Hyalangium gracile: one gene and its partner. The protein of the gene in region 2 interacts with the protein of the main gene of each other region in a pairwise test. Links are inferred from orthologs where the notes say so. Each region holds a gene or a part of one and is shown on either strand. Other genes may lie near its edges.

What was found.
Region 1: the proteins of KY572_RS10175 (region 2) and KY572_RS45700 interact in binary tests that used the Escherichia coli proteins (3 or more experiments, as listed by UniProt). The link is inferred for Hyalangium gracile from one-to-one orthologs.

Annotation. Positions count from the first base shown.
Region 1 is NZ_JAHXBG010000045.1:42,385-51,578, forward strand. Bases 4,315-7,288 are described here. They hold KY572_RS45700 (sulfate/molybdate ABC transporter ATP-binding protein), read left to right. Parts: upstream 4,315-5,241; coding sequence 5,242-6,336; downstream 6,337-7,288. Other genes in these bases: cysT (sulfate ABC transporter permease subunit CysT), read left to right, coding at 4,315-4,391; cysW (sulfate ABC transporter permease subunit CysW), read left to right, coding at 4,397-5,245; KY572_RS45705 (carbohydrate-binding protein), read left to right, coding at 6,530-7,288. In the rest of the region: KY572_RS45675 (assimilatory sulfite reductase (NADPH) flavoprotein subunit), read left to right, coding at 1-765; cysI (assimilatory sulfite reductase (NADPH) hemoprotein subunit), read left to right, coding at 778-2,466; KY572_RS45685 (sulfate ABC transporter substrate-binding protein), read left to right, coding at 2,470-3,537; more of cysT, read left to right, coding at 3,552-4,314; more of KY572_RS45705, read left to right, coding at 7,289-8,242; KY572_RS45710 (xanthine dehydrogenase family protein molybdopterin-binding subunit), read right to left, coding at 8,429-9,194. UniProt on the Escherichia coli protein: Part of the ABC transporter complex CysAWTP involved in sulfate/thiosulfate import. Responsible for energy coupling to the transport system.
Region 2 is NZ_JAHXBG010000004.1:315,606-324,711, forward strand. Bases 1,853-4,738 are described here. They hold KY572_RS10175 (glutamate-5-semialdehyde dehydrogenase), read right to left. Parts: upstream 3,987-4,738; coding sequence 2,718-3,986; downstream 1,853-2,717. Other genes in these bases: KY572_RS10165 (23S rRNA (pseudouridine(1915)-N(3))-methyltransferase RlmH), read right to left, coding at 1,853-2,166; rsfS (ribosome silencing factor), read right to left, coding at 2,163-2,702; KY572_RS10180 (DUF1501 domain-containing protein), read right to left, coding at 4,037-4,738. Outside these bases: KY572_RS10155 (hypothetical protein), read left to right, coding at 1-508; KY572_RS10160 (RNA ligase RtcB family protein), read right to left, coding at 505-1,650; more of KY572_RS10165, read right to left, coding at 1,702-1,852; more of KY572_RS10180, read right to left, coding at 4,739-5,506; KY572_RS10185 (DUF1800 domain-containing protein), read right to left, coding at 5,523-7,238; KY572_RS10190 (tetratricopeptide repeat protein), read left to right, coding at 7,627-7,965; KY572_RS10195 (DNA-3-methyladenine glycosylase 2), read left to right, coding at 8,033-9,106. UniProt on the Escherichia coli protein: Catalyzes the NADPH-dependent reduction of L-glutamate 5-phosphate into L-glutamate 5-semialdehyde and phosphate. The product spontaneously undergoes cyclization to form 1-pyrroline-5-carboxylate.

The DNA of each region.
Region 1 (9,194 bases), on a different replicon or contig from region 2:
GAGGGCGCCGAGACGTTCCGCGCGCTCCTCAAGAGCCACCAGGTCATCGATCTGCTCCGCTCCTGGACGGCGCCGTGGACGGCGGAGGAGCTGGTCCGCACGCTGCGGCGGCTGACGCCCCGGATGTACTCGATCGCGTCCAGCCAGAAGCGGGTCGGCGCGGAGGCGCACCTCACCGTGGCGGTGGTGGACTACGAGGCCTTCGGGACGCGGCACCGCGGAGCGGCGTCGACCTTCCTGGCCACCCGGGCGGACGGACAGGACCGGGTGCCCGTCTTCATCGAGTCCAACGATCGGTTCCGCCTGCCCGCGGATCCGGACCGGGACATCATCATGATCGGCCCGGGGACCGGCGTGGCGCCCTTCCGCGCCTTCGTGCAGGAGCGCGCCGAGGTGGGCGGACGCGGCCGCAACTGGCTCTTCTTCGGCGAGCAGCACTTCCGCTCGCAGTTCCTCTACCAGACGGAGTGGCAGGAGGCCTTGAAGAAGGGCGAACTGCACCGCATCTCGCTGGCCTTCTCCCGCGACCAGGCGGAGAAGATCTACGTGCAGCAGCGCCTGCGCGAGGCGGGCAAGGACGTCTACGCGTGGCTGGAGGGCGGCGCCCACCTCTACGTGTGCGGCGAGGCCCAGCGGATGGCGCCAGACGTCCACGCGGCGCTCCTGGACATCATCTCCACCCAAGGGGGCCGGAGCCGCGAGGACGCGGCGGCCTGGCTCGACACCCTGCGAGACGAGCAGCGGTACCAGCGCGACATCTACTGAGCGAGCAGAGACATGAGCACGAACAAGCCCCCGGCGCTCTCCGAGACCGAGCACATCAAGGCGAAGAGCAACTTCCTGCGCGGGACGCTCGCCGAGAGCCTGGCCGACCCGGTGAGCGGCGGACTGGCCGCGCCCGACACCCAGCTCATCAAGTTCCACGGCAGCTACCAGCAGGATGATCGGGATCTGCGCGAGGAGCGCCGGCAGCAGAAGCTCGAGCCGGCCTACGACTTCATGATCCGCACCCGCCTGCCTGGAGGCGTCTGCACGCCGGCCCAGTGGCTCGCGCTGGACGCGCTCTCGAAGCGGTATGCGAACGGCACGCTGCGCATCACCACGCGCCAGGCCTTCCAACTCCATGGCGTCATCAAGACGGACCTCAAGCCCACCATCGCGGGAATGAACGCGGCGCTGATGGACACGCTGGCCGCCTGCGGAGACGTCAACCGCAACGTGGTGTGCAACCCGAACCCGGTGGACTCGCGCGTGCACGAGGAGGTGTACCGCTGGGCGGTGCGCCTGTCCGAGCACCTGCTGCCGAAGACGCAGGCCTACTACGAGATCTGGCTGGACAAGGAGAAGGTGGCCGGCGGCGACGAGGAGCCCATCCTCGGCTCCACCTACCTGCCCCGGAAGTTCAAGGCCGCTATCGCGGTGCCGCCCATCAACGACGTGGACGTCTTCTCGCAGGACCTGGGCTTCATCGCCATCTACGAGGAGGACCGGCTGCTCGGCTTCAACGTCGTCGTCGGCGGCGGCATGGGCGCCACCCACGGCGACGCCGCCACCTTCCCGCGCCTGGCGGACGTCATCGGCTTCGTTCCGCCCGAGCAGATGCTCGTGGTCGCGGAGAACGTGGTGAAGGTCCAGCGGGACTTCGGGGACCGGACCAACCGCAAGCACGCGCGGCTGAAGTACACCATCGAGGATCGAGGCATCGCCTGGTTCGTGTCCGAGTTGGAGAAGCGGCTCGGCTTCTCCCTGCAGCCCGCGCGTCCCTTCACCTTCGAGCACAACGGCGACCTGTTCGGGTGGAAGCAGGGCCATGACGGGCGCTGGCACCTGACGCTGCGCCTGGAGAGCGGCCGGGTGGCGGACCTGCCCGGCGCGAAGCTGCTCACGGGGCTGCGGGAGATCGCCCGGGTGCACAAGGGCGACTTCCGGCTCACGCCGAACCAGAACCTCGTCATCGCGGGCATCCCGCCCGAGTCTCGCGCGGAGATCGAAGCGCTCGTGGCGGCCCATGGCCTGGATGGCTTCCTCCGCTCGAGCCCGCTGCTGCTCAACGCGCTCGCCTGCGTGGCGCTGCCCACGTGCGGCCTGGCCATGGCCGAGGCCGAGCGCTACCTGCCCACGATCGTCAGCCGGATCGAGGAGCGCCTGGCGGTGCATGGCCTGGAGAAGGAGAAGCTCCTCCTGCGCATCACGGGATGTCCCAACGGTTGTGCGCGCCCCTACCTGGCCGAGATCGCCCTCGTGGGAAAGGCTCCAGGCCGCTACAACCTGTTCCTGGGCGGAGATGTGCGTGGCCAGCGCCTCAACCGCCTTTATCGCGAGAACATCGACGAGGCCGGCGTCCTCGGGGCGCTCGAGCCGCTGTTCGCCGCCTACGCGCGGGAGCGCCAGCCCGGTGAGGGCTTCGGCGACTTCACGGTGCGCGCGGGCCACGTCTCCTCCCCTCCTCCTTCTCTTCCGAGCTGACCTATGTCCCCCATTGCTCATGAGCGCCGCTCCCTCTCCTGGCTGCTGAGCTCCTCCCTGCTGATCCTCCTGCCCGGCCTGCTGCTGGCGCTGAGCGCGTGCTCGAAGCCCAGCAACGCGGCGGGCGAGCCCCTTACCCTGCTCAACGTCTCCTACGACCCGACGCGGGAGCTCTACGAGGAGTTCAACGCCGCCTTCGCGAAGCACTGGGAGGCGACGCACGGCACGAAGGTGTCCATCAAACAGTCCCACGGCGGCTCGGGGAAGCAGGCGCGCGCCGTCATCGACGGGCTGGATGCGGACATCGTCACGCTGGCGCTCGCCTATGACGTGGACATGCTCCACGACAAGGGGAGCCTGATCCCGGAGAACTGGCAGACGCGGCTGCCGAACAACAGCTCGCCGTACACCTCCGCCATCGTCTTCGTGGTGCGCAAGGGCAACCCCAAGAACATCCGCGACTGGGAGGATCTCATCCAGCCGGGCCTCGCCGTCATCACTCCCAACCCGAAGACCTCGGGCGGAGCGCGGTGGAACTACCTGGCGGCCTGGGGCCACGCCCTGCGCAAGGCCGGCGGTGACGAGGCCAAGGCCCGCGAGTTCGTCTCCAGCCTCTACCGCAACGTCCCGGTGCTGGACTCGGGCGCGCGAGGCTCCACCACCACCTTCGCCGAGCGCGGCCTCGGGGACGTGCTCATCGCCTGGGAGAACGAGGCGCTCCTGCTCACCGACGAGGTGGGCAAGGACAAGTTCGAGATCATCGTCCCGTCCGACACCATCCTCGCCGAGCCGCCCGTCACCATCGTGGACAAGAACGTCGATCGGCGGGGGACCCGGGCGGTCGCGGAGGCCTACCTCCAGTACCTCTACTCGGACGCGGGCCAGGAACTGGCCGCGAAGCACCACTACCGCCCGCGCTCGCAGGCCATCGCCGCGAAGTACGCCAGCCACTTCCCCACCGTGAGCCTCTTCACCATCGATGAGGTGCTCGGCGGCTGGAAGAAGGCGCAGAAGGCGCACTTCGACGACGGCGGCGTGTTCGATCTCATCTACGCTCCCAAGGCGCAGTGAGCCGCAGCCCCGCCATGGCCTCCCGCGCTCGCCGCCGCATCCTCCCCGGCTTCGGACTGTCGCTGGGCATGAGCTGGCTCTACCTGGGCCTGCTCGTGCTCCTGCCGCTGTCCGGCCTGTTCCTGAAGACGTTCACCCTGACGTGGGCGCACTTCTGGGAGGCCGTGGCCTCGCCGCGAGCCCTGGCCGCGTACCGGCTCACCTTCGGAGCCGCGGCGGTGGCCGCGCTGCTCAACGCCGTGTTCGGTCTGCTCGTGGCCTGGGTGCTGGTACGCTACCGCTTCCCCGGCAAGAGCCTGGTGGATGCCCTGGTGGACCTGCCGTTCGCCCTGCCCACGGCGGTCGCGGGGCTGACGCTCACCAGCCTGTACTCGCGCAACGGCTGGTATGGGCACTACCTCGAGGCCGCTGGCATCCAGGTGGCCTTCACCTCCCTGGGTGTGGTGGTGGCGCTCACCTTCATCGGGCTGCCCTTCGTGGTGCGTACCGTGCAGCCGGTGCTCGAGGACATCGACGCGGACGTGGAGGAGGCGGCCGCCACGCTCGGGGCGACGCCCTGGCAGACCTTCACGCGCGTCATCTTCCCCGCCGTCCTGCCGGCGCTGCTGAGCGGCTTCACCCTGGCACTCGCGCGAGCCATCGGTGAGTACGGCTCCGTCGTCTTCATCTCCGGCAACATGCCCATGCGTACGGAGATCGCTCCGCTGCTCATCGTCACGCGGCTGGAGCAGTACGACTACGCGGGTGCCACGGCCATCGCGGTCGTGATGCTCACCGCCTCGTTCGCGCTGCTGCTGGCCATCAACCTGCTCCAGCGCTGGACCCAGCGCCGGTTCGAAGTCCGGCCCGGATAGCTCCCATGCATGCCCCCTCGCTCCAACTCCAACGCAGGGCCCATGTCCAGGCCAGCTCCGCGCCGCTGCGCTGGCTGCTGATCGGTGGCGCCCTGCTGTTCATGGGGCTGTTCCTGTTCGTCCCGCTGGTGGCGGTCTTCACCTTCGCCTTCCAGAAGGGCGTGGGTGAGTACCTGAGCGCCCTGGCGACGCCAGAGGCCTGGGCCGCCATCCGGCTGACGCTGCTGGCGGCGGTGATCGCCGTCCCCATCAACCTCGTCTTCGGCCTGGCCGCCGCGTGGCTCATCGCCCGGTTCAAGTTCCGCGGGAGGGACCTGCTCCTCACGCTGATCGACCTGCCCTTCAGCGTCTCGCCGGTGATCGCGGGCCTCATCTTCGTGCTGCTCTTCGGGCGGCAGGGGTGGCTGGGGCCGTGGCTGGCCGAGCATGACATCCACATCATCTTCTCCGTGCCCGGCATCGTGCTGGCCACGCTCTTCATCACGTTCCCCTTCGTGGCGCGCGAGGTGCTGCCGGTGATGCAGGCCCAGGGCAGCGACGAGGAGGAGGCGGCCCTCACGCTGGGCGCGAGCGGCTGGACCACGTTCCTGCGCGTGACGCTGCCGAAGGTGAAGTGGGGCGTGCTCTACGGCGTCATCCTCTGTAACGCGCGAGCGATGGGCGAGTTCGGCGCCGTGTCGGTGGTGTCCGGGCACATCCGCGGCGTGACCACCACGCTGCCGCTCCACGCGGAGATTCTCTACAACGAGTACGACTTCGTCGGCGCCTTCGCCGCGGCCTCGCTGCTGACGGTGCTCGCGCTCGTCACCCTGGTCTTGAAGAAGTACGTGGAATGGAAGGCGGAAGCCTCATGAGCGTCATCGTCGAGAGACTGACCAAGCGCTTCACCACCGGGGGCACTCCGGCTGTCTCGGACGTGTCCTTCCGGGCGCCAGCGGGCGCCATCACCACGCTGCTGGGCCCGTCGGGCGCCGGCAAGTCCACGCTCCTGCGGCTCATTGCCGGGCTGGAGTTCCCGGACGAAGGCAGCATCCAGATCGACGGGGTGGACTGCACGAGCCTGCCCGTGCAGAAGCGCGGCATCGGCGTGGTGTTCCAGAGCTACGCGCTCTTCAAGCACATGACGGTGCGGGAGAACATCGCCTTCGGGCTGAGCGTCCGTCGGCTCCCGCGCGCGGAGTCCGAGGCGCGCGTGGACGAGATGCTCAAGCTGGTGCAGCTCGAGGAGCTGGGGCAGCGCTACCCGGGCCAGCTCTCGGGCGGACAGCGGCAGCGCGTGGCGTTCGCGCGAGCCCTGGCCATCCGTCCGAAGCTGCTCCTGCTGGACGAGCCCTTCGGAGCGCTGGACACGCGCGTCCGCGTGGAGCTGCGCGAGTGGCTGCATGAGCTCCACGTACAGACCGGTGTGACGACGCTGCTGGTGACGCACGACCAGGAAGAGGCGCTGGAGATCTCCCAGCACGTGGTCGTCATGGAGGAAGGCCGCGTGGCCCAGGCCGGCTCGCCCGCGGACATCTACGACCGGCCCGCCACGCCGTTCGTCGCCTCCTTCGTCGGCGGCACGAGCATCCTGAAGGGCCACGTCCGCGAGGGCCGGGCCGAGCTGGGCTCGCTCATCGTCGCCGCGCCCGAGAGCGCGCAAGAGGGCCAGGCCGTGCGCGCGTTCGTCCGGCCGCACGACATCAAGCTGGCGAAGAAGCCGCACGGCAACACCGTGAATGGCGTCAACGGCACCCACGGAGCCAATGGGGTCTCCACGGGCCGTGTGGAGCGGCTCAAGCCCGTGGGCGGACACGTGAAGGTCCTGCTCAAGCTGCCCACGGGAGACACCGTGACGGTGGAGGTGCCACGCAACGAGTTCGATCAGCTCGGCGTGGTGGAGGGAGACTCCGTGCACGCGGACGTGCGCACCGCCCGCGTCTTCGTGGGAGACTTCTCCATCTGAGCGCTGTTCGCCTCAGCCCCTGGTGACTGCGCCCCTCACAGTGGGGGGGTGCGCCCTCTGCGGTGCGACACCCGCCCTCCTCGGGCGATATCTCCAAGGCGCTGGGATTCCTGAAAACCATGCACGCACTATGGAGGCGCGGAAGTTGCTCTTCCGCACGCTCCCTTGGCCTCGGTTCTCCAGGAGTGCATGCATGCGCAGACACCTGTTCATCGCCTTGATGGTCCTCGCCACCGGCTTCGTGGGTTGCACCTCGTCTCCCGAGGAAGAGGAGACACCGGACGGAGGCACCGGCGCGGACGCGGGTGGACAGGATGGGCCAGATGGGGGCCTCCACACGGGCCCCGGAGATGGAGGCACGGATGGCGGAGTGCCTCCCTGCGAGGCCTTCGGGCGCTTCGGGGCGCCGACGAACACGTTCACGCTGCCTGCGCCGAACAGCGGCGGCGAGCTCTACATCCCGGACGTGCAGGCGCGCTTCCCCTCGGTGGACTGGAGCACGCTGGATCGGCTCTACGTCCAGGCGGGGAACTACACGCTCATCAACCTGGGCAACCTGCCGACGCGCACGGCGGACCGGCCGCTGATCATCACCAACAAGGGCGGGCAGGTGCTGATCCGGCCTCGGGCGGGAAGCACGCAGGGCTACATCTGGTCGATGGGGGGCGGCAGGAACTGGGTCCTCACGGGCCGGTACGATCCTGTCTCGGGCACTGGCCACGAGGACTTCCCGGGCCACCGGTGCGGCGCCTACGCGACGTCGCGCAACCGCTATGGCTTCCTGAGCGATGACATATTCCTGAACGGCGGGCACATGGGCCTGGGGATCGGCGATGCCAGCCACTTCGAAGTGGAGTTCGTGGAGATCACCCGCTCGGGCTTCGCGGCGCTGCGCATCAACCGGGCTGGCAGTGGAGGAACGGTGCCGCCGCTCGAGGGCATCAAGCTGCACGATCTCTACATCCACGACACGGCCAGCGAGGGCATCTACGTCGGCTCGACGCAGGCCCCGCCGACGCCGCTTGGGGCCCAGCTGAAGGTCTACAACAACCGGTTCGTGCGCACCGGCACCGAGGCGCTCCAGGTGCAGAACCTGGGAGAGGGCGCGGAGATCCACCACAACGTCTTCGCCTTCGGCGCGATCGACTGGCGTGCGGCCTTCCAGACCTACCAGGACAACAACTCGCAGGCGCAGGTGCGGGGCGGGGACATCCGCTTCCACCACAACGTCTTCCTGGGCGGGGCGGGCGCGCTGCTGAACTTCTTCGCCGGCCCGGAGGCAGGGGACGCGCCGCTGAACGTGCGGTTCACCGACAACTACTTCGCGGACACGCTGAGCCTGGGGCTCTACTTTGGCGGCACGTCCGGTGCGGGCTCCAGCTACCTCTGGGAGCGCAACGCGTTCCGCGGGCTCGACTTCGGCTACTCGAGCGTCTACCCGACCGCGACGGATCCGGGTGTCGTCTTCAGGCTCGCGGGCACGATCACCTCTCCCGTCACGTTGAAGGACAACCGGTGGGAGGGCCCGCGCAAGCTCGTCCAGGGGCTCAACGGAGGGAGTGGCAGCGCGGGAGTGGTAACCGCGACCGGCAACGTGAACGGCACCGTCCCGGTGCTGCAGTTCGTCAACACAGGGCTGCCCGCGGGAACCACCACGCGACAGCTCGAGATGTGGACGGACCGCGCCACCCTGGCCCCGAACACTCCGGAGGTGACGTACCCGGCGGGCGCGCTGGTGATGCACGACGGGCAGCTCTACCGGGCGCGCTCCACCAACACCAACAAGGTGCCGCCGGAGAATCCAGCCCTCTGGGAGCTCCTGCCTCTGCCGGTCGATGACTTCCGCACGGAGCGCGGCAGCGAGTGGGCCCAGCGAGGGGTCGGCCTGCTGGACCCCGCGCCCTGATCCGCGCATCCAAGGAGTGGTCCCAGGGAGAGCGGGACGCCGGGGCGGGCGGACCCGTCAGCGACGGGGGGACCCGCCCCGCAGCGAGGGACCCGCGACCTGTGTTCCCGGGCTGTGGGTCCGTGAGCTGCTCTGCCCGAGCCCGTACGGCGCCACCCGGACCGCAGGCCGAGGGTGCGAATCAGCTCAGACGTGGAGCTCCCGGCTGAGAGGGAGCTCGCGGTAGCGCTTCCCGGTGAGCGCGAAGATGGCGTTCGCGATGGCCGGAGCCACGGGCGGCACCCCCGGCTCGCCGATGCCTCCCGGCGGCCCGTCGCTCTGGATGATGTCGACGTGGATCTTCCGCGGCGCATCGCCGATGCGCACCAGCTTGAAGTCGCGGAAGTTCGACTGCTGCGTCACGCCGCCCTTCATCGTGATGGCGCCGTGGAAGGCGATGCTCATCCCGAAGACGACCGAGCCCTCCATCTGGGAGCGGACGCGATCCGGGTTGATGACCGTGCCGGCATCCACCACGACCCAGGCCTCGTCCACCGAGATCTTCCCGCTCTTGTTGCGCACCACCGACGCCACCACCGCCACGTACGAGAGGAAGCTCCGGTGCGCCGCGAGCCCCAGGGCCCGGCCGTCCTTCTTCCGGTCGCTCCAGCGCGACAGCTCCGTGACGCGCTCGACCACGCGGCGCAGGCGCCCGGCGTCCACCGGGTGCTGCTCCACGGACATGCCGTAGTTCGGCAGCTTCTCGATGCCGAGCTCCTTCAGCGTCGCCACTCGCGGCGGCCCGATCAGCTCCAGCCGCACGTCGCGAGGATCCTCCGCCCGGGCGTGGGCGAGCTCGTCGATGAACGAGTTCACCGAGAACGCGTGGAAGATGTTGTACACGGACCGCAGCCAGCCGATGCGCGTATAGGCGGTCGCATCGCAGGCCTCCGCGCGGACGTTGGGCACCGAG
Region 2 (9,106 bases):
CCTGGAGCAGGCCACGCGGACCTGGTGGGAAGCGCTGGTGGGGAAGTGGAGCGGGCTCTCCCTGAAGCCGGGCGAGGTGGTCGAGCGGAGGAGCCAGACGACGGTGCCGCGGCTGGGAAGCAGCGCGGACACAGTGGAGCGTGTGTCCCTGAAGGAGCGGGTCGCCTGCACCGAGGGAGCCGCGGAGCAGCGCTGCGTGAGGGTCGTGCTGGAGTCCTCGCTGGATCCGAAGGGGCTCGAGCAGGCGCAAGCGGGGGCGTTGAAGAGGCTGACGTCCCTCATGAAGGCGAGCATGGGCCGGCGGGATGAGGCGATCCCGGAGATGAAGGTGACGCAGCTGAGGATCGACAGCACCGTCGAGTTCATCGCCGAGCCGGACACCCTCGTGCCCCACCGCCTGCGCACCGTGAGGAGCTCCCTCCTCGTGCTGCAGTTCCCCGATGGAGCTTCGAACAACATCGAGCTCCAGAGCGAGCAGCTCGAGCGCTTCACGCCCCAGGCTCGCTAGGAGCGCGCGCCCCCGCGCTTCTTGTAGGTGAGCAGCGGGGCCAGCGTGGCCACCACCCGGACGAGCCCCGCCTCCACCAGGTCCGTCACCACCCGGTCGATGGCCTTGTACGCGGGCGGGGCCTCCTCGAAGAGCAGGTCGCGGTCCTCGCAGATGACGTGGCTCTTGAAGGAGGTGCGGGTGAGGGACTCGGCGCTGAAGCGCTCGCGCATCCGCTCACGGGCGGTGGTGCGGTTCCACTTGCGGCCGGCGCCGTGCGCCAGGCTGTGCGCGCTCGCGGAGCCCTCTCCCACCGGGAGGACCAGGTAGCTCAGCGCGCCGCGGCTGCCGGGAATCACGACGGGGCCCTGGTCCGAAGGCGCCGCGCCCTTGCGATGCAGCCAGCAGGTACAGCCCTCCACCTCTCGCGACACGACGCTGTTGTGGCAGACGTCCAGGACGCGCCGGCCGCTGGCGCCGATGCCGTCCATCATGCGGTGGGCGATGAGCGCCCGGTTGGCTCGGCCCCAGGCCACCGCGTGGTCATGCCGCGCCAGGTACGCCCGCGCCTCGTCCGAGTCCTCCGCGAGGCCGCCGGCGCCGTGCCGGTCCACATGGGCCCTCAGCGTCGCCTCGCCCAGCCCGCGTGAGCCGGAGTGGACGAGCAGCAGCAGCCGGTCCTCCCTCAGCCCCAACGACGCGAAGGCCGGCGCGTCGTGCACTTCATCCACCCGCTGCACCTCCGCGAAGTGGTTGCCTCCGCCCACCGTCCCCAGCGCCTCCTCGAAGCCGGAGCTCTTCACCCCTTGCTCCGCGAGGAAGGCCGCCGTGTTCCCTTCCCACGGCCCATCGAGATCCAACCGCGCCGCCCACCGCTCTGGCTTCGCCTTGCGCACCGCCAGCTCCACGTCCCACAGCCCCATGCCACAGCCGATGTCATTGCCGACGAGGAAGGGGTAGAGGAAGCCCTCGGAGGCGAGCGCGGCGCCCACCGGCGCTCCCTTGCCTGGATGGAGATCCGGCAGCCCTACCGCCAGGCGCATGCCGGGAAATCGCGCCACCGCTTCCAGCTGCCGGAGGGCCTCGCCTTCCATCCAGGATTGGGAGGAGGCAATGACTCGAACTCGGGCGCTCGGGGGACTCGCAGTGGGGGAGGTCATCATGGGCCGCCGGACGCCAGGCCCGAAAACCTCCTGACGCTCCGACGCCCCGCGTCACTTGTGGTACGGCTCACCCTTGATGAGGGTGAAGGCGCGGTAGAGCTGCTCGACGAGCACCAGCCGTGCCAGCCGGTGTGGCAGCGTCATCCGGGACAGCGAGAGCGTGAGGTGGGCAGCCTGGCGGACGCTCTCGTCCAGCCCCTCGTCTCCGCCGATGACGAAGAGCAGATCCTTCGCGCCCGTCTGCGCCTTGGCCACGTATCGGCTGAGCTCCACCGAGTCCAGCTGCTTGCCGCGCTCGTCCATGGCCACCAGCCAGTCCTGGGGCTTGAGGCGCCCGAGGATGGCCTGGGCCTCGGCGGCCTTGGCATCTCCGGGCTTGAGCTTCTTGCCGCTGGCCTCGGGCAGCTCCACCAGCTCGAAGCGCGTGTAGTGCGCCAGTCGAGAGGCATACTCCTGGACGCCCGGCGCGAAGAGGCCCGAGCGGTCCTTGCCTATCGAGAGGAGGCGGACCTTCAGGAGAGCTTCTCCCGGGGCGCGTCGGCCCAGAGGCCCTCGAGATCGTAGAAGGCGCGCACGTCGTTGAGGAACAGGTGCGCCACCACCTCGCCGTAGTCGAGCAGCACCCACTGGCCCGTCTCCGTGCCCTCGGTGCCCGTGGGGTGGAGGCCGTCCTCCGTCTTCACCTTGACGTGGACGTTCTCGGCCATGGCGCTCACCTGTCGGTCGCTCTCGCCCGAGGCCAGGACGATGTAGTCCGCGTAGGAGGCCATGCCGCGCACGTCCAGCACGAGCACGTCCGAGGCCTTCTTGTCGAGCAGCAGCTGGGCAATCTTGTGCGCCAGCGCCTTCGCGCGGGGGTTCTCGGGTGGGCCGGCGGGCAGCTCCGGCGGCGCCGCGGGGAGGGTGGACTTCTTCCGCGCCCCCTTGGTGGGTGCCAGCCTGCGGCGCGCCGGGAGCTTCTTGCCCGTCGGCTTCTTGCCGCGCGCCGCCGGTGTCTTCTTCGCGCCACTCTTCGCCTTCTGGGAACTCGTCTTCTTCTTCTTCAGTGCCATGTGTGGGGGGCCACCCTAGCGCACCTGACCGCGTCCGTGGACGACGTACTTCTGACTCGTCAACTCTCGTAACCCCATGGGGCCGAAGGCGTGCAGCCGGCTGGTGGAGATTCCAATCTCCGCCCCCAGCCCCAGCTCCCCCCCGTCGTTGAAGCGCGTGGAGGCGTTCCACATCACCCCGCTGGCCGTCACCTCCCGGGTGAAGCGGCTGGCCGCCGCCTCGTCCGCGGTGACGATGGCCTCGGTATGTTCACTGCCGTAACGGGCGATGTGCGCCAGCGCCGCGTCCAGGTCCTTCACCACCCGTACGGCGAGGATGAGGTCCAGGAACTCGCGGCCGTAGTCGTCCTCGGCGGCGGGCTTCACCGGCACGCCGGCCCGGCTGAGCACCGCCACGGTGGTGGGGCAGCCGCGCAGCTCCACCTGCTTGTCCACCAGTGCACGGGCGACGGTGGGCAGGAAGCGCTCGGCCACGGCCCGGTCCACCAGCAGACACTCGGCGGCGTTGCAGACGCCGGGGCGGCTGGCCTTGGCGTTCACGGTGATGCGCGCGGCCATGTCCAGGTCCGCCGCCTCGTGCACGTACACGTGGCAGACGCCCTTGTAGTGCTTCACCACGGGGATGCGCGCGTTCTCCGCCACGAAGCGGATGAGCCCCTCGCCGCCTCGGGGGATGCACAAATCGATGAGCCCCTCCAGCTTGAGCAGTTCCAGGAGGGACTCGCGCTCGCCGGCGGGCACCACCTGGATGGAGTGCTCGGGGAGCCCCGCCTCTTGCAGGCCCGCCTGGAGCGCCTGGGCGATGGCCTGGTTGGAGCGCGCGGACTCGCTGCCGCCGCGCAGGAGCACGGCGTTGCCGCTCTTGAGGCACAGGGCGGCGGCGTCGCTCGTCACGTTGGGGCGGGACTCGTAGATCATCAGCACCACGCCCAGGGGCAGGCGCACCTTGCGAATCTGAAGGCCGTTGGGGCGCTTCCAGTGCTCCGTCTCCTCGCCCACGGGGTCCTTCAGGTCCGCCACCGCTTCCACGGCGCGGGCCATGGCCTCCAGGCGCTGGGCGTCCAGCAGGAGCCGGTCCACGAAGGCCGCGTTCCTGCCCGCCGAGCGGGCGGCCGACACGTCCTCGGCGTTGGCGGCGAGGATGGCGGGGGCGGCCGAGCGCAGGTGGCGGGCCATGCTCCGCAGCGCCTCATCCTTCTGGCGCGTGGGGGCGATGGCGAGCGTCCGGGAGGCCGCCCGGGCGTTCTCGGCGAGGGGGCGCACGTCTTCCTTGGCAACCGTCATGGCTCCTCCTCTATCAGAGGTGCATGAGCAATGCCCGGTTGGCGCGAGGCTCAAGCCATGAAGCCCAGGTCCTTCACCGAGAAGTGCGAGAGGTTGGGGAAGATGAGCTCCAGGTCCGTCTCGGACACCCCGAACCAGCGGGCCAGCGTGGCCGCGTACTGGTCCACGGAGAGCGCGGGCAGCAGCGCGCCGTTGCCCAGCAGATCGGGGCTGAGGAAGTCATCGCCGCTGGCGGACCGCAGGCTGTAGTCGGGGAAGCGGCCGTACAGGTCCCCGCCCTTGACGGCTCCGCCCATGACGAAGTGGTGCGAGCCCCACCCATGGTCCGAGCCACCGCCGTTGGTGCCCAGGGTGCGGCCGAACTCGGAGGAGGTGAAGGTGGTCACCTGGTTGCGCATCCCCAGGCCTCCCAGCACCGCGTCGAAGTAGCCCAGCGCGTGGCTCACCTGCGAGAGCAGGTTGGCGTGGTCCCTGAGCTGGTTCTGGTGCGTGTCGAAGCTGGACAGGCTGGCGAAGAACACCTGCCGCTTGACGCCCAGGGCCTGGCTGGCGGTGATCATCCGGGCGATGATCTGGAACTGGTGCGCCAGCGGGCTGTACATCTTCGTGTACGTCAGCGGGTTGTCGTACTGCAGGAGCGGATCCATCCAGAAGGGCGCGCTGCCGTAGGGCGCCACGTTGGGGTTGGGCAGCGCGCCGCGCAGGATGCGCTCGCTGTTCATGGAGCGCTGCGACACCGCCACCACGTCCGCTTCGAGCACGTGGCTGCTCCGACTGCCGCCCACCACCCGCTCCAGCGCCGAGGCCAGCTGCGTGGAGCCATACACCTGGTTGCCGCCGTCCGAGCCCATCCGGATGGCGCCCGTCGCGCCCAGCTGGTACTGGCGCGCGGCGTTGCCCACCAGCCACAGGGCGTTGCCGGTGGCCGACACGCAGGTGAAGTTGCTGGCGCTTCCGTTGGCCGCCAGCATCAGGTCCCCCATGCGCCCGCCCCAGCCCTTGAGGTTGCCTTCCGGCTGGAAGGCCTGCCAGACGGCCTGCTGATCACTGTGGGAGAAGAGCTTGGGCGGGCGGGGGTAGTCGGAGGTGTTGTACTGCTCCTTGGTGGTGGGTTGGCACAGCGGGCCCACGTTGGGCACGATGGCCAGGCGCTTGAGCGCGAACAGCTCCTGCAGCCGCGCGAGCCTCGGGTTCAGCGCGAAGGTGCGGCCCCGCGCGTTGACGGGGGAGATGGGCAGCAGCTTGCTCGGGTCCAGGGCCAGCACCTCGAGGCTGCTCGCGCGCGCCGTGGTGTAGGCCCTCCAGGAGCTGGCATCCGTGGCGAGCACGGTGTTGAAGGGATCATTGCCACCCGTGAGGAACAGACAGACCAGGGCCTTGTAGTCGGTGGGGGCGCTCTGGGCGGCGGCCTCGCCCAGGGACATCAGGTTCAAGGCGAACGGCGCCCGGGCCACCCCCAACAGCGAGGTCAGCAGGCCGGTGCGGCGGAGGAACTCTCGGCGAGAGGTAGCGCGGCTCATGGAGGCCTTTCGGGGCTCACTTCTGGACGATGAACTCGGGTGAGGCCACGGTGAGGAGCGCGGCGGCGCGCACCCGGTTGCGGCGCGCCGCCTCCACCTGGGCCTGGTTGGAGCCGTTGGGCACGGGCACCAGGATGGCGCCCACGGCGGCCACGAGCTCGCTCCGCAGCGTCGGGGGCATCTGCCCATAGAGGAACAGCTGGTTCATGCGCTCCACCAGCTCGGTGGGCGAGTCGGCGAGCGCCAGCTCCGGCGACGAGCCGCTCACGTTGAAGTCCAGCTGCACGTCCCGGCGCGTGGCCCGCGCATCCAGCCCGAAGTGGCCCACGCCATACTGGAGCGCGTCCCGCATGAAGTTCACGTAGCCCGCCGCGGAGGTCTCGTGGACGAGCTGCATCTCGGGCACGGTGAGCCCCAGGGCTCCGGCCTGGGTGCCAGGGGGCACATGGCCGGGCATGAAGAAGTTGAACACGCTCGGGGCGCGCAGCGGCGTCTGCCCCAGGAGGTAGCTCGGGTCATCCGTGAAGCCCACCAGGAAGGAGGCCGAGTCGGAGTGAGCCCTCAGCGCTCGCAGCACGTTGGTCAGGCGCACCACCGGCTCGCGAATCTTTCCGAAGGTGGGGTCCGCCAGCTTCGTCATGTCCCGGGCCTCGGGATCCAGCAGCACCGCGCGGATGACGGCCTTCATGTCCCCGCGGACGCCCGCCCCGTTGTTGGCGAAGGCCGAGGCCACCCGGTACACGTAGTCCGGCGAGGGGTGGCTGGTGACGAGCCGCTGGATGAGCTGCCGGGCCAGGAAGGGCCCCACGTTGGGGTGCTGGAACAGCGTGTCCAGGGCCACCTGGAGGCTGGCGGCCGGATCCGACTCGGCCTGGGGAGCGATCACCGCCCTGAGGAAGCGCTTCTCCTGCCGCGAGTGGTACTGGGGATAGCTGCGCATCGCCCTGTAGAGCCGGGTGAAATCCTGCTCTCCCTCGGCGGTGCGCCCCGCGTAGAAGCAGTTGATGTCCGGGCCGGCGGGGCAGGCCCAGCTCCAGCCGGTGAACACCCGGGCCAGGTTGACGACGTCGCTCTGCGAGTAGGTGAGCAGGGCAGTGCCATCCGCGCCCAGCACCCGCGTGCCGTCCGGGTTGAGCACGTGCAGCCCGATGGAGAACAGCTGCATCACCTCGCGTGCGAAGTTCTCGTCCGGGTGACGCCCCAGCAGCGCGTTGCCCTTCTGGTTGCGGATGTGGGACAGGTACAGGCCCATCATCGGGTGGAGCGACACCGCCTCCAGCAGCTCGCGGTAGTTGCCGAAGCCCTTCTGGCCCAGCATGTCCAGGTAGCCGGCCGCGCCCTGCGGGCTCTCGCCCACGGAGGTGTCCACCATGGAGATGACGAGGATCTCGGACAGCGCGAAGGCCACGCGCTGGCGGAGCTGATCCGTGCCGGTGACGGCCTGCTTCCAGAAGCTGTCGAGCACCTCGCGCTGGCCGGCGCTGGCCAGGGGCTGGGTCGCCTTGAGCCGGCTGTCCGCGGCCTCCCAGGAGAGCCGGTGCAGGCTCTGGGGCAGCGCGAACTGCTCGTCGAGCCAGGCCCTGTAGCCGATGGCCATGAGCCGATCCACCTCCGCGTCGGTGGGGCCGAACGTCGCCTGGGTGAGGAAGCGCGCCGCCTCGGCGCGGGTGGCCGGTAGGTCGGAGGGGGCCAGTGGGCCGCCACCGTCCGTGTTCATGCCTCCGTCCGACATCGACGCGTCCCCGTCCTCCTCTCCGCACATGGGGCTCGAGAAGCTGCCGCCGTGGGCGAGCCCCTCGTCGGAAGCTCCGCCGCACGCGAGCAAGCCCCAGGCCGCCACGAGGGTGAAGAGGGGAACGAGGAGGTGACATCGCGGACGAGAGGCCCGGGCGTCTGAGAAGGGATTGGACGGGAGACGCATGAATATTTGATACAAAAGCGAAGAATTTCCATGCACGAGACTTTGGCCTGTCCTGGAGTTCAGGATGCCTTTTGACCCGGTAAAGACAGACATGGCTTTGTGCTCTGGACACCCAGGTGTGGGAGGGCACGCGGGGGGCTTGACTCAGGGGCTGCGAGCAGTGGAGGGCCAGGGGCGCACGTCTCCCTTGGCAACCGTCGTGGCTCTCCTCTATCAGGGGGGCATGAGCGATGCCCGGTTGGAGCAGTTCAAGCAGATGGCGGCGGAGTTTCCCGACTCGCCCATGGCGCACTTCTCCCTCGGCAAGGCGTATCTGGAGCGCCGGCAGTATGCCGAGGCGGTGAAGAGCCTGGAGGCGGCGGTCCGGCTGGATGCCAGCTATGCGGCGGCCCTGGTGTCCCTGGGGGATGCCCACGTGGGAGCGGGGCAGGAGGCCCAGGCGCGCGAGGTGCTCGGAAGGGCGCGGGAGCTGGCGCTGGCCCAGGGCCACCCGGGGCTCGCCGAGGAGATAGACGAGCGGCTCTCGGAGCTGTCCTGAGCAGGCCGGGGCGTTGATGTCCAATTCTGGCGAGCGCCCCGGATCCAGGCCTGCCATCTCTTCCTCCATGGCACCTCAAGATCTTCTCGATCAGGACCTCTGCTACCGGGCGCTCTCGGGGAGGGATGCTCGGTTCGACGGGCGGTTCTTCACCTGCGTGAAGACGACCGGCATCTACTGCCGGCCCATCTGCCCCGCGCGGACGCCGAAGCGTGAGAACTGCGTCTTCGTCCCGAGCGCCGCGGCCGCCGAGGCGCTGGGGTATCGCTCCTGTCTGCGCTGCCGGCCGGAGACGGCGCCGGACACGCCCGCCTGGGCTGGGACCGAGGCGAGCGTCGCGCGGGCCCTGAGGTTGATCGACGAAGGGGCGCTGGATGAGGGCTCGGTGGAGCAGCTCGCCACGAGGCTGGGGGTGGGCGTGCGCCAGCTCCACCGCGTGTTCGTGCGGCACCTGGGGGCGAGTCCACACGAGGTGGCCAGCAGCCGGCGCTTGCTGGCGGCCAAGCAGCTCATCACCGAGACGTCGCTGCCGTTCAGCGAGGTGGCCAGCGCCGCGGGCTTCCAGAGCCTGCGCCGGTTCAATGATGCGGTGCGGAAGGCCTACGGTCGCAGCCCGAGCGCCCTGCGTCGTCCCACGAAGAGCACGGAGGCGGGGGCTTCGGCGGCCATCTTACTCCGGCTCGGCTATCGCCCGCCGTTCGACTGGGAGCGGGTCCTAGCCTATCTCGGAGGGCGAGCGATCCCGGGGGTCGAGGGGGTGACGGCGGAGACCTACCGTCGGACCTACCGCCTGGGCGGCGGCACCGGCCTCATCGAAGTCTCTCACCAGCCGGAGCAGCGCTCCCTCTCGGTTCGCATCGACGGTGCGGGGACCGCGCCTGTTCGGCAGATCGTGGCGCGCCTGCGCAGGCTGTTCGATCTCAACGCGGACCCCGCGGCCATCGGCCTGGCGCTCGGAGGCGATCCGATTCTCGGGCCTCGCCTCGCGCGGGCGCAGGGCCTGCGCATCCCCGGCACGTTCGAGCCCTTCGAGCTGGCGGTCCGCGCCGTGCTGGGCCAGCAGGTCTCCGTGAAGGGAGCGACGACGCTGGCGGGACGCCTGGTGCAGCGCAGCGGCAAGCCGGTGGGCGACGCGCGAGAT